Regions from separate parts of the Streptomyces sp. ALB3 genome, predicted to be linked through region 2. Evidence: riboswitches for the same ligand, from Rfam matches in the RefSeq annotation. Region 2 holds a riboswitch; each other region holds the start of a gene.
What was found. A riboswitch is a leader RNA that binds a small molecule or an ion and turns the genes downstream of it on or off. The one in region 2 is predicted to bind cobalamin.
Positions count from the first base shown of each region.

Region 1: it holds a riboswitch for cobalamin, as region 2 does, so the genes downstream of both, ACHFIV_RS21995 (cobalamin biosynthesis protein) here and ACHFIV_RS15010 (GHMP family kinase ATP-binding protein) in region 2, are expected to answer to the same signal.
Region 3: it holds a riboswitch for cobalamin, as region 2 does, so the genes downstream of both, ACHFIV_RS23920 (energy-coupling factor ABC transporter permease) here and ACHFIV_RS15010 (GHMP family kinase ATP-binding protein) in region 2, are expected to answer to the same signal.
Region 4: it holds a riboswitch for cobalamin, as region 2 does, so the genes downstream of both, ACHFIV_RS04495 (ribonucleoside-diphosphate reductase subunit alpha) here and ACHFIV_RS15010 (GHMP family kinase ATP-binding protein) in region 2, are expected to answer to the same signal.

Region 1 is NZ_JBISCE010000035.1:51,377-54,577, forward strand. Features, by position in the region: gene ACHFIV_RS21985 (anion permease) at 1-957, shown strand, start outside; gene ACHFIV_RS21990 (hypothetical protein) at 970-1,191, shown strand; cobalamin riboswitch at 1,338-1,467, shown strand; gene ACHFIV_RS21995 (cobalamin biosynthesis protein) at 1,599-2,543, shown strand; gene ACHFIV_RS22000 (cobyric acid synthase) at 2,540-3,201, shown strand, end outside.
Region 2 is NZ_JBISCE010000026.1:657,697-660,897, reverse strand. Features, by position in the region: gene ACHFIV_RS15015 (cysteine synthase family protein) at 1-433, opposite strand, end outside; gene ACHFIV_RS15010 (GHMP family kinase ATP-binding protein) at 430-1,332, opposite strand; cobalamin riboswitch at 1,528-1,765, opposite strand; gene ACHFIV_RS15005 (ferric reductase-like transmembrane domain-containing protein) at 2,068-3,054, shown strand.
Region 3 is NZ_JBISCE010000038.1:23,050-26,250, reverse strand. Features, by position in the region: gene cbiQ (cobalt ECF transporter T component CbiQ) at 1-279, opposite strand, end outside; gene ACHFIV_RS23925 (energy-coupling factor ABC transporter substrate-binding protein) at 285-737, opposite strand; gene ACHFIV_RS23920 (energy-coupling factor ABC transporter permease) at 734-1,444, opposite strand; cobalamin riboswitch at 1,475-1,657, opposite strand; gene ACHFIV_RS23915 (catalase) at 2,103-3,201, shown strand, end outside.
Region 4 is NZ_JBISCE010000003.1:568,520-571,720, forward strand. Features, by position in the region: gene ACHFIV_RS04495 (ribonucleoside-diphosphate reductase subunit alpha) at 1-1,477, opposite strand, end outside; cobalamin riboswitch at 1,614-1,737, opposite strand; gene ACHFIV_RS04500 (GNAT family N-acetyltransferase) at 1,790-2,290, opposite strand; gene mctP (monocarboxylate uptake permease MctP) at 2,438-3,201, opposite strand, start outside.

The DNA of each region.
Region 1 (3,201 bases), on a different contig from region 2:
GTCGGCCTGCCCTCCAGTTCCTCCCACGCACTCTTCGGCGGCCTCATCGGCGCCGCGGTCATGTCGGCGGGGTGGTCCTCGATCGACGGCGGCACCGTCGTCACCAAGGTCCTGCTGCCCGCGATCGCCGCGCCTCTCGTCGCCGGTGTCGCCGCGCTGCTGGCCACGAAGCTGACGTACCGCCTCAACCGGAAGATCACCGACGAGGCGCAGCTGAAGTCGACCGCCAAGGGGTACCGCGCGGGCCAGATCGCCTCGGCCGGTCTCGTGTCGCTCGCCCACGGCACCAACGACGCGCAGAAGACCATGGGCATCATCACCCTGGCCCTGGTCACCGGCGGCGTCCTGGTCCCCGGCTCGAACCCGCCGGTCTGGGTCATCGCGTCCGCCGGTATCGCCATCGCGCTGGGCACCTACCTCGGCGGCTGGCGCATCATCCGCACCATGGGCAGCGGTCTCACCGACCTCCGCCCGCCGCAGGGCTTCGCCGCCCAGACGAGTGCGGCCACGGTCATCCTGGCCTCCTCGCACCTCGGCTTCTCCCTCTCCACCACGCAGTCGTGCTCGGGCGCCGTCATGGGCGCGGGTCTCGGACGCAAGGGCGGCACGGTCCGCTGGTCCACCGCCACCCGGATGTTCGTCGCGTGGGGCCTGACCCTTCCCGCCGCCGGTCTGATCGGTGCGGGCTCGGAGTTCCTGACCAAGCAGGGCCCCTGGGGCGTCGGGGTGGTCGCCGTGATCCTCGTCGCGGGATCCGCCGCCATCTGGCTGCTGTCGCGCCGCAAGCCGGTCGACCACACCAACGTGAACGCGGACACCGAGCCCGCCGGCGTCGTCACGACCGCCATCTCGGCGGTCAGCCCGCCGCCCGCCGGTACCGTCGCACCGGAACTCAAGACCACCATCCCGGCCCCGGCTCCGACGGCCGGAACCCCGGCCGACCCGGCCACGGTGTAAGGACAGATCCGTATGAACATCGACTGGGCAGCCCTCGCCTCCGTCTTCGGCGTCAGCCTCGTGGTCACCGTCGCACTGGTCGGCCTCTTCACCCTCGGCATCACGGGCCTGGCCCGGCAGGTGCCGACGGCGCAGGGGGGCGGCTCGAGCGCCCTGGTGCGCAGTGGCGCGTACCTCTGCTTCGGGCTGTGCGCGGCGGCGGTCGCGTACGGGATCTACCTGATCGTCGCCTGACCCCGCGCGGGACACGCACACCGGGCCGGACACACCTCGTGTCCGGCCCGGTGTGCGTCCGGGCACACTGAGCCTCGCAGGTCAACGGCAGGTTGACGGGCGTTCGCGGGGCATGGTGGACTGCCGGAGCCATTACGGCGACAGGAGAGGAAGCCGGTGCGAATCCGGCGCGGTCCCGCCACTGTCACCGGGGAGCAGCCTCCATACGGAAGTCACGGTCCGCCGCCGCGGACTGGAAGGCCGGAGGAACTGCGGATCCGGGGAGCCAGGAGACTCTCGTCGCCGTCACGTCGAACCAGGGCGCGGACCCTGAGTGAGGACATAACGCCATGTCTGGCTGCCCCCTGTCGGTCGTCGTACCACCTTCTTCCGCGAAGGCCCGCCGAGGCGCGACGGCCGGCTGAGCCGTGCGAGCCGACCGCATCTTCGCGTACGGCGCCGCCGCCGGTCTCATCGGCGACCTGCTGCTCGGTGATCCCCGGCGGGGCCACCCCGTCGCGGCCTTCGGGCGTGCGGCGGCGGGCGCCGAGAACCGGCTGTGGCGCGATCACCGCGGCTGGGGCGCCCTGCACACGCTCGTCTGCGCCGGTGGCGCGACGGGCGCCGCCGCGCTGGCCGCCCGTGCCGTACGCGACCGTCCCGCCGCCTCCGTGGCACTGACGGCCGCCGCCACCTGGGCCGTCGTCGGGGGCACGTCGCTGGGCCGCGAGGCCCGTGCCATCGGTGACGCCCTGGCCGCCGGGGACGTCGGGCTCGCCCGGGAGCGGCTGCCGCATCTGTGCGGCCGTGACCCGCAGGCGCTGGACGAGCGGCAGATCGCCCGCGCGGTGGTGGAGTCCGTCGCCGAGAACACCTCCGACGCCGTGGTGGGGGCCCTGGTGTGGGGGGCGCTCGGCGGTGTGCCCGGACTCGTCGGTTTCCGCGCCGTCAACACGCTCGACGCCATGGTCGGGCACAAGTCGCCCCGCTACCGGCGCTACGGCTGGGCTTCGGCCCGGCTCGACGACGTCGCCGGCTGGCCCGGGGCCCGGCTCACCGCCGTGCTCGCCGTGGCCGCCGGGGGGCGCCCGCGTGCGGCCGTCCGGGCCTGGCGGGCCGACGCGGGCAGGCATCCCAGCCCCAACGCGGGTCCGGTGGAGGCCTCGTTCGCGGGGGCGCTCGGCGTGCGTCTCGGCGGCACCCTCGCCTACGGCGGACGGGTCGAGCACCGGCCGGTGCTCAACGGGGAGGCCGGCCGGGACGTGCGGGTCACGGACATCGAACGCGCGGTGCGGCTGTCGCGCCGTGTGAGTGTGCTGGCCCTCGCCGTGTGTGCGGCGGGACGGCTGGCCATGGGACGGAGAGTCGGATGAGCGGCGGGCTGCTGGTCGCGGGAACCACGTCGGACGCGGGCAAGAGCGTCGTCACCGCGGGGATCTGCCGGTGGCTGGTGCGCCGGGGGGTGAAGGTCGCGCCGTTCAAGGCGCAGAACATGTCGCTGAACTCCTTCGTCACCCGGGAGGGCGCGGAGATCGGCCGCGCCCAGGCGATGCAGGCGCAGGCCGCCCGGGTGGAGCCGTCGGCGCTGATGAACCCGGTGCTCCTCAAGCCCGGAGGCGACCGGTCGAGCCAGGTCGTCCTGATGGGGAAGCCGGTCGGCGAGATGAGTGCGCGCGGCTACCACGGGGGGCGGCAGGAGGCTCTGCTGGGGACGGTCACGGACTGTCTGGAGCAGTTGCGGGCCACGTACGACGCCGTGATCTGCGAGGGGGCGGGGAGCCCGGCGGAGATCAACCTGCGGCGTACGGACATCGTGAACATGGGCATCGCCCGGGCGGCGCGCTTTCCCGTGCTGGTGGTCGGCGACATCGACCGGGGCGGTGTGTTCGCCTCGTTCTTCGGTACGACGGCGCTGCTCAGCCCCGAGGACCAGTCGCTGGTCGCGGGCTACCTCGTCAACAAGTTCCGGGGTGACGTGTCGCTCCTGGAGCCCGGCCTCGACATGCTGCTCGGCCTCACGGGGCGGCGGAC
Region 2 (3,201 bases):
AACCCAGGTAGTGGATGTCGTCGTGGTACTGGCGCATCCAGTGGTGGCCGGGATGCTCGGCGAGGATCTCCTTCACCCGGCGCACCCGCAGTTCCTGGTCGTGTTTGAGATCGCGTGTCGGTCTCACCTGTTCCACGACGGCGCCGAGGATCTCCAACTGGGCGAGCGTGGTGACGTCGACGGTGGTGGACGCCACGATGTGGCACCGCAGGCCGTACCGGTGGCAGGCCAGCGCGAGGGCGTAGGCGTAGATACCGCTGGAGCTGTCGATCAGGGTCTGTCCGGGGCGGATCGTGCCCCGGCCGAGGAGATGACGGACGGCCTCCAGCGCCGAGTAGATCTTCATCGACTCGAAGCGGATCAGGATCACGCCGTCGGTGAGCCGGACGAGGTCGGGGACCTTGAGGGCATCGGCGATATGGGGGTGGATCATCCGTATCCTCCTTGGACGAATGAGCACTGATAGCCGAGCGAACGGAAGAAGGCGGAAAGTTCGGACTTGTGCGCGGCCCCGAGACGCCGGGGGAACAGATAGCCGATCAGGCAGCCGGTGTGGGCGACGAAGATCCCGGCCGCACCGAACCGCTCCTGCTGCGAGAAGAGTTCGTGGAAGTGCGTCTTGGGGAGCACCTGCTGTGACAGCGTCGCGCTGACCGTCGCCGCACGGGCGACGGCGGCCGGATCGCCTGAGTCGAAACCCTTGAGCAGGTCGGTCAGGCACCGCTCGTACTCCTCTCCGCGCCGTCGGTAGTGCTCCAGCAGCGAGGCGGTGACCGCGTCGGTGTCCACCGTCCCGGGCTCGGTGACGAACGCGGTGTGGAAGCCGAACGCCGTGCCCAGGCGTCTGATCACCCGGTGCCGTCCGCTGAGGTGGAGCGCGAACTCGTCGAGGAAGACGCTGTCGGCCCGCTCGATCGCGGCCAGGACGGTGAGGACCACGCCCTCGTCGTAGGGCAGGGAGAACAACTGGAACAGGCAACGCAGTGTCGCGACGATGTCCGCGGTCGAACTGGCCATCCCCACACCCACCCGGAGGTCGGAGTGCGTGCTCCAGTGCCCCGTCGGCAGGGTGAGCCGGTAGTGGTCCAGGAAGAGGCGTGCTGCCGTCGCCGACTTCTCCCCGAGACCCGACAGGCCGGGCGTGCCCGTGCCCCGGGTGAAGTGGACCCAGGAGTGGCGGTCCACGGGAAAGGACACCAGGGCGATGTCCGGGGCGCCGGCCGCCCGCAGCGGGCCCTGGTACAGCTCGCCCAGAGTGCCGTGACAGACACCGGACACGGTGGCGGGCGCCGCGGACGGCAGCGCGCGGGGGCCCCCGGCCGGAGTCAGCACGATCCGCCCCGTACGGGCCGGCGGTGCACGGCCGGACTTCCGCCGCGGACGACGTGGCTGCGCGTGGACGGCAACTCGTCCTCCTCCTGGTCCGATCCATGAAGACCGGCCGGAGAGAGGAGCGCGGCCGTGGTGCGCCGCGCGACCGTCCGTACCGCCGACCCAGTCCTCGAGGTCACCGTGCACAGCCCACGCGACGCGCGGGCGCAGTGGCAGGTCTCCGGACTCGTGGGCGTGCTCGCCGGGAACCCGGCGGGCACCTGCCGGCCGTCGCTCTCCCGGACCTCGGCCAGGCCCTGGCTGGCGACGGCTGTCGTTCCCACTCACCGTTGCGGGACAGTCCCGGATTCTCACCGGGTTCCCTCTTGCGTCGCGCCACCGGGTGTCCGGGCGTCACGGACAGGAGGCGCGAACCGACTGCGCACCCCACAGTAGAGGGCGCTCGCGGCCCTGCGACAGGGGCACACGGCCGCTTGGCCTGATGCGGTTGGTACGCGTGTGAGTGTGCGTGTGCTGCGAGTCGATTCGGGTCGCAGGAGGGAAGCCGCTGCCCTCCCGGTGCGCGTGCTGACGGCGTCCGCGGACGGAAGACCCCGCGGCAGGCGTGCTGCCTGGGGCGGTGGCCGTGCTCTGGCCGGAATAAGCCTCGGTGTCACCGGTTTCTCCAGCGACACTGGATTCTCTTACGACACACACGCACCGCCCCTCTGCGGTCGGTGCCCAGGGGGCCCAGGGATGCTGTCAGAAACGACGCCCGACGACGAAGAAGGCTCAGAGCCGGCCGGACACGACCGGCAAGCCGCCGGTCGCGTGACCCTGAGGACCGACCTGAGGGCCGTGCTGCCCGAAGCGGGTGTCGCGTTCGGTGTCACAGCGGCGGTGTTCGTCTTCCTCTACGCACGCGTGGAGTCGGGGGACTCGGCCACGGTGGCGGTCATGCCGTTCATGGCCGACGCGGGTACGTACTGGATGTACCTGCTGAGCCAGGCCTTCGGGTGGTCGGCGCTGTTGTGGGCATGGGGCACGGTCATGCTCGGCCTGCTGCTCTCGGGGCAGCGCCCCGCCTGGATACCCGGCTCCCCACAGGTCCTGGAGCGGTGGCATCGCACCACGAGTCTGACGACGATGGCGCTGATGTTCGCGCACGCGCTGATGTTCGCGGCCGAACTCGTGCGCTACGAGGCCGAACTGGCCTGGCTCGAACGCCTCTGGGTGGGTTTCGCGGACTCGTTCGTGCCGGGGTGGTACGACTCGGGAACCGGCCGGATCGCGATCCCGATCGGGCAGGGCGCCCTGTATCTCGCGGTTCCCCTCGGCCTGCTGTTCTACGTACGGCACCGCATCGGCGCCAACACCTGGCGACGGCTGCACCGGTTCGTGATCGTCGTGTACGTGCTGTCCGTGTGGCACACGCTGTTGTACGGCACGAACGTCTGGTACGGCGAGTGGCCGCGCACGGTGCTGTGGCTGCTGCAACTGCCGGTCGCCGTCCTGCTGGTGATGCGCTTGGTGCGCCCGGCCCGACGGGCCGAACGGCTGCCCGTCCCGGGGCGGCGGCGGGGAGGTTCGCTTCCGGGATGGACGCTCCGGGCCGCCGGGCGCGTCGCTGCCGTGGCCGTCGTGCTCGGGCTCGTCGCCGTGGTGGCGTCAGGCCATGACGGAGGGCGCGAGCGTCCGGCGGAGACGCCCTCGACAGCGCCGCACGCCCCGGAGGGGGAGTGAGGCGCCCGGCGACCACCGGGCCACCCGCGCCCCGACCGCGCAGCGGTCCTGCGAGGGATCCCTGAGCGGGGTGACACCGTAACGGCTCGGCCCGGCCACGGAGCGGTCCGACCGACGGCCCGGGGGCGGCTGCGTATCCCGCGCGCG
Region 3 (3,201 bases), on a different contig from region 2:
GGCGACGAGCCCTTCGGGCCCGCCGACCTGCACGAGGAGTGTGGCCGCCCCGGTGGCGCAGAAACCCAGGGGGACCCGGTACGCCCGCCACAGGTGGCGGCCCCTCACACCCGCCGGCCCCAGCAGCAGGGCCAGAGCGGTGACGAGGACGAGTGCCGCGCCGGGCCAGGACGGCAGTGAGATCGCCAGGACGGTGAGTCCCGGACCGAGCACGGCCTTGTCCACGGGGTGACGGCGGCGCCAGCGACTGCTGTGCGCCGCCGCGTCGATCGGCAGCACGTGGCTCAGTTCCTCCGGGCCGCGGACTCCCCGGCACCGGCACCGGCACCGGCACCGGCACCGGCACCGGCACCGGCACCGGCACCGGCACCGGCACCGGCACCGGCACCGGCACCGGCACCGGCTTCGGCGGCGGTGCCGGCCTGCTGTGCGAGCGCGCGCAGCTCGCCCTGACGGCGTCCGCGCCGTACGCCGAAGTAGTAGGCCAGGACGCCTGCGCCGAGCGCTGCCTGAAGCGCGAACAGCGCCGACTCGATCTCACCGGACGGCGGTTCGTACAGGGGGGAGAACCAGGGCTCGTAGTCGGGATCGATCTCCGTGATCGCTGTCTCCGCCTGGGCGTCGGCGCCCGCGAACGGCTCCTTCTCGTCGTCGCCGAGGCCGAGGGCCAGCGGCATGACGGCCAGCGCCGCCACGACGAGCAGCAGGAGCAGGTTGATCTTCGTGTTCCTGGTCATCGCGCCGCCGCCTCCGTCCCGGCCGCCCCGGCCCGGGGCCGCTTGCCGGCGAGGAAGACGCCGAGCCTGGTCAGATCTCCCTTGCTGGACTGCACGAGGAGCCGCATGACCAGCACGGTCAGAAGCCCTTCGCTCACCGCGAGCGGAATCTGGGTGACCGCGAAGATGGAGCCGAACTTGCCGAGCGCACCGACGAACCCGCTGCCCGGGTCCGGGAAGGCGAGCGCCAGCTGCACACTGGTGACGCAGTAGGTGGAGAGGTCGGCGACGAACGCCCCGAAGAAGACCGCCACCATCAGCGGTACCTCGTACCGGCGCAGCAACCGGTAGACCGCGTATCCCGCCCACGGGCCGACGACCGCCATCGAGAAGACGTTGGCGCCGAGCGTCGTCAGGCCGCCGTGGGCCAACAGCAGTGCTTGGAACAGCAGGGTGATGGTGCCCAGGACCGCCATGACCGGCGGGCGGAACAGGATGGCTCCCAGCCCCGTGCCGGTGGGATGCGAACAACTCCCCGTGACCGAGGGGATCTTCAGTGCCGAGAGGACGAACGTGAAGGCCCCGGAAGCTCCCAGGAGCAGCGTGCTCTCAGGATTCTCCCTCACCTCACGCGTCAGTGACCGGACTCCGTGGACGACGAACGGCGCGGACGCGACACCCCAGGCGATCGCGTGCGCCGGGGGCAGGAAACCCTCGGCTATGTGCATGACGCAGCAGACCCTCTCCAGCACCTCGTGGATGGTTGAAGTGCCTTGGCCGGTCTCCTGGCTTACGGGTACCACCGCCCGAACTCCGCCTTCCCGGGTCACAAGGACCCAGTGGCTGCCCGCGAGGGCCGGAGCCGGACTTCCCGATCACAGTGGCGAGGGCCGCACCGGCATCACACCGATTTCCCGTTCACCAAGGCGTGGTGACAGTAGTGCCAGGTGGGGGCGGATGACAAGCGGGAACCCGCCGGGAGCGGCATGCGCCGAGCGGCCGGAGGCCGGGCCCCGGCAGGGCGGTGCCGGGGCAGGGCGCGACGGCCCGGTGAGGAGGGGCCGGAGCCGGTACACGGGGAAAAGGCCGGCGGCGGCGTGTACGCCGGTGAGGTCCCCGGCCGAGCGGAGGCTGCCGCACAGGACGCCCGACGAGTACGGCCCACCGGGCGGGAGGCCTGGTGTGCAGCCGCCCGGCGAGCCGCGAGCCGCCCGCCGGCACCCGGGCCGCCTCGCCGTCCGGCACGCCCGGCGGGTTCGTCCCGTGACGGCCAGTCGGATCGTTTTGGCGCGGCGGATGGCGGACACCGGCCGGTATTTCCCGTCCGCAGCGTTATTCGGGGGAACAGTCGGTCGACACAACCCCCACGGAGAAGGAGCGCAGGCCATGACCGACACCGAGAGCGGCCGGCCCGATGAGGACGCGGAGCGTCCCGTACTGACCAACCGGCAGGGGCATCCGGTCTACGACAACCAGAACCAGCGCACGGTCGGCGCCCGCGGCCCCGCGACCCTGGAGAACTACCAGTTCCTGGAGAAGATCAGCCACTTCGACCGCGAGCGCATCCCGGAGCGCGTCGTGCACGCCCGCGGAGTGACCACGTACGGCTACTTCGAGGCGTACGGCAAGTGGGGTGACGAACCCATCAGCCGGTACACCCGCGCCAAGCTGTTCCAGGAAGCCGGCAAGCGCACGGACGTGGCCGTTCGCTTCTCCACCGTGATCGGTGGCCGGGACTCCTCCGAGGCGGCCCGTGACCCGCGGGGGTTCGCCGTGAAGTTCTACACGGAGGACGGCAACTGGGACATGGTCGGCAACAATCTGGGCGTCTTCTTCATCCGGGACGCCATCAAGTTCCCCGACGTCATCCACGCGCTCAAGCCCGACCCCGTCAGCCACGAGCAGAAGCCCGCCCGGATCTTCGACTTCATGTCGCAGACGCCGGAGAGCATGCACATGCTGGTCAACCTGTTCAGCCCGCGCGGCATCCCGGCCGACTACCGGCACATGCAGGGATTCGGGGTCAACACCTACAAGTGGGTGAACGACGAAGGCCACACCGTGCTGGTCAAGTACCACTGGATGCCCAAGCAGGGCGTCGCCAGCATGACGGAGGAGGACGCGGCGAACGTCCAGGCCACCGAACTGGGGCACGCGACGAAGGACCTCTACGAGGCGATCGGGCGCGGTGACTTCCCCGAATGGGAACTCGTCGTCCAGATGATGTCCGACGACGAGCACCCCGAGCTGGACTTCGACCCGCTGGACGACACGAAGACCTGGCCCGAGCAGGACTTCCCCCCGCGTCCGGTGGGACGCATGGTCCTCAACCGGGTCCCGGACAACTACTTCGCCGAGAACGAGCAGGTCTCGTTCGGAACCGGTGTGCTGGTCGACGGGCTCGACTTCTCGGACGACAAGATGCTGGTCGGCCGTACGTTCTCGTACAGCGACACCCAGCGCTACCGAGTGGGCCCGAACTACC
Region 4 (3,201 bases), on a different contig from region 2:
CCACCACGCGGTCGAGGAAGGTCACCGCCGTGCGGACGGTGGCGTCGAGCCGTTCCCAGTCGATGGTGCCGTCGGTGACGAACGCGCCGAGGTTGACCGACCCGAGGTTGCAGACGGCCGTCTCGCCGTCGTCGGTGACCTCCAGGATCTCGGTGCACAGGTTCGAGGAGTGCACCACGCGGCCCGGCTCGGCGGTCTGGTTCGCGGTGCGGTTGGAGGCGTCCTTGAACGTCATCCAGCCCTGGCCGGTCTGGGCGAGCGTCCGCATCATCCGCCCGTACAGCTCACGGGCCGGGAGTGTCCTGCGGGCGAGCCCCCTGGCCTCGGCGGCCCGGTACGCGGTGTCGAACGCGTCGCCCCACAGGTCCACCAGCTCGGGAGCGTCCGCCGGGGAGAACAGCGACCACTGCGTGTCCGCCTCCACGCGGCGCATGAACTCGTCCGGGATCCAGTGCGCCAGGTTGAGGTTGTGCGTACGCCGCTGGTCCTCACCGGTGTTGTCGCGCAGCTCCAGGAACTCCTCGATGTCCGCGTGCCAGGTCTCCAGGTAGACGGCCGCGGCACCCTTGCGGCGGCCCCCCTGGTTGACCGCGGCGACGGAGGCGTCGAGCGTCTTCAGGAACGGCACGATGCCGTTGGAATGGCCGTTGGTGCCACGGATGAGTGACCCCCGGGCGCGAATACGGGAGTAGGAGAGCCCGATGCCGCCCGCGTGCTTGGAGAGGCGTGCCACCTGGTGGTACCGGTCGTAGATCGAGTCGAGCTCGTCCAGCGGTGAGTCCAGCAGGTAACAGGACGACATCTGCGGGTGGCGGGTGCCGGAGTTGAACAGGGTGGGGGAGGAGGGCAGGTAGTCGAGCCGGTTCATCAGGCCGTACAGCGCTGCCACTTCCTCCAGGGCGCGCTCCGAGGTGTCCTCGGCCAGCCCCGCGGCGACGCGCAGCATGAAGTGCTGCGGGGTCTCGACGACCTGGCGGGTGAGGGGGTGGCGCAGCAGGTAGCGGCTGTACAGGGTCCGCAGCCCGAAGTAGCCGAAGCGGTCGTCGGCACCGTCGGCGAGTGCCTGGCCGACCAGTGCGTCGAGGGCGGCGGAGTGCAGCGCGACGAACTCCGCCGTACGGTCCGCGATGAGGCCCTCGCGGTGCCCGACGGCGACCGACGACGAGAAGGAGACGGCGCCCTGGCCGGCGGCCTCGTCCGCGACGGCCCGGGTGAGCAGCCGGGCGGCGAGCCGGGAGTAGGCCGGGTCCTCGGAGATCAGACCGGCGGCGGCCTCGGTGGCCAGCGAGCGCAACTCGGCCTCGTCCGAACCGGCGTTGCGGCCGCGCAGCGCGGCCGCCGCGACACGTCCGGGGTCGGTGCCGGGCAGGTCGGCGGTGAGGCCGGTCAGGGTCCGCAGCAGGGCGGTCCCGGGCGCGTCGTTCGTGCGGCCTTCGGATTCCGCGGCTGACACCGGGTCGGCTGGCGCGATGGTCACTGGGGCTATCCCTCGCTCGGCTCGGGGCCTGCGGGAGCGGGGCAGCCGGACACGGCGGCGTCCGGGAAAGGGCGCACGGCGCACGGCGTCCACCGGCCCTCCGCGGGGCCCGGACGTCTCGGCGTCCGGTTCGGTCGAGCCGGACGCACTGTCGACAGGTCTTCGGACTTCGGGGTGCGCAGAAGCACACCCATCACACCGTTGCGGGACAGTTCCGGATTCGCACCGGATTCCCCTGCGGCGACAGCGAGGTCGAGCATACATGTGGGGGCTCCTGATTGAAGAAGCCCCCACATGTTGTGTCGGGGTAGGTCAGAGCTCCAGCCGGTATGTCAGGAGTGGGAGGTCCGGGAGCGGGCACCAGTCCCGCTCCGGGGTCCGTACGAAGCCGAGGCGCCGGTAGATCCTGTGGGCGCCCAGCATGGCCGGCTGCGTCGAGAGGACCAGCCCGGAGAGTCCTCCGGCGGCCCGCGCCCGGTCGACGCAGGCCCGTACGAGCGCCTCGCCCGCGCCCCGTCCGCGGGCCTCGGGCGAGACGGCGAGCATCCGGAACTCCGCCTCGTCCTGACTGGCGACGTCCGCCCACGGGCTGCCGGGAGCCACGTAGGTGACGCCGCCCAGCAAGCGGCCGTCGGCGTCCAGCGCGACCAGCACCTCGGCCTCGGCCGCCCGCCGCTCCACGGCGCGAAGCTGATCCAGATAGGGGTCCCCGGCGCCGAGGTCCAGGAGCCCGTCGCCGAGGTAGGCCTGGGCGGTGATCTCGCCCAGAGCCTCGAACTGAGCGGGCCGGACCGGCCTGATCGATACGTCCATGCACGGCAGTCTGCCGCAGACGACCGGCGGGGCGCGCCCCGGTTCCGGACGCCCGGCGGCACCGGGCCGCCGCCGGGGACGACGCCGTCCCGGCAGGGCGGGCCCTGCCGGGACGGAGGATGTCGACGCGCGAGGGCGCGGGGGAGGTCAGTGACCCCCGGGGGCGCCCGCCGTGGCCGGCGGGAGCTCGGCCTTGACGCCCGGGTCGCCGATGTCAGCCGTGTAGTCGGACGGGGAGGTCTCGTCCACGCCGGCAGGAGCCTTCAGCGCGTTGAGGACGAAGGTCAGCACGATCACGACGACGAGGTTCAGCACGAACGCGGTGAGACCGATGTAGCCGATCTCGCCGATTCCCGGGATCTCCTTGGAGGACCCGCCGAAGTGCTTCTGGGTCGGGCTGGCGACGCCGTAGGCGGCCACCGTGCCGTAGATCATGCCGACCGCCCAGCCCGCTATCAGGGCCCAGCGGTGGAACCACCGGGTGAACAGTCCGCCCACCAGGGCCGGCATCGTCTGGAGGATCCAGATGCCGCCCAGCAGCTGGAAGTTGATCGCGACCGTCTTGTCCATGGTGAGGACGAAGGCGAGCGCGCCGACCTTGACCAGCAGCGAGACCAGCTTGGAGACCTTGGTCTCCTGCGCCGGGGTCGCGTCGGGCTTGATGAAGTCCTTGTAGATGTTGCGGGTGAAGAGGTTCGCCGCGGCGATCGACATGATCGCGGCCGGCACCAGGGCGCCGATTCCGATCGCGGCGAAGGCCACACCCGCGAACCAGTCGGGGAACATGTTCTCGAAGAGCTGGGGGATCGCGAGCTGGCCGTTGTCCACCTTGATCCCGGCGGCGATCGCCATGAACCCGAGCAGGGCCAGCAGTCCCAGCATCAGCGAGTACAGCGGCAGGATCGTGGTGT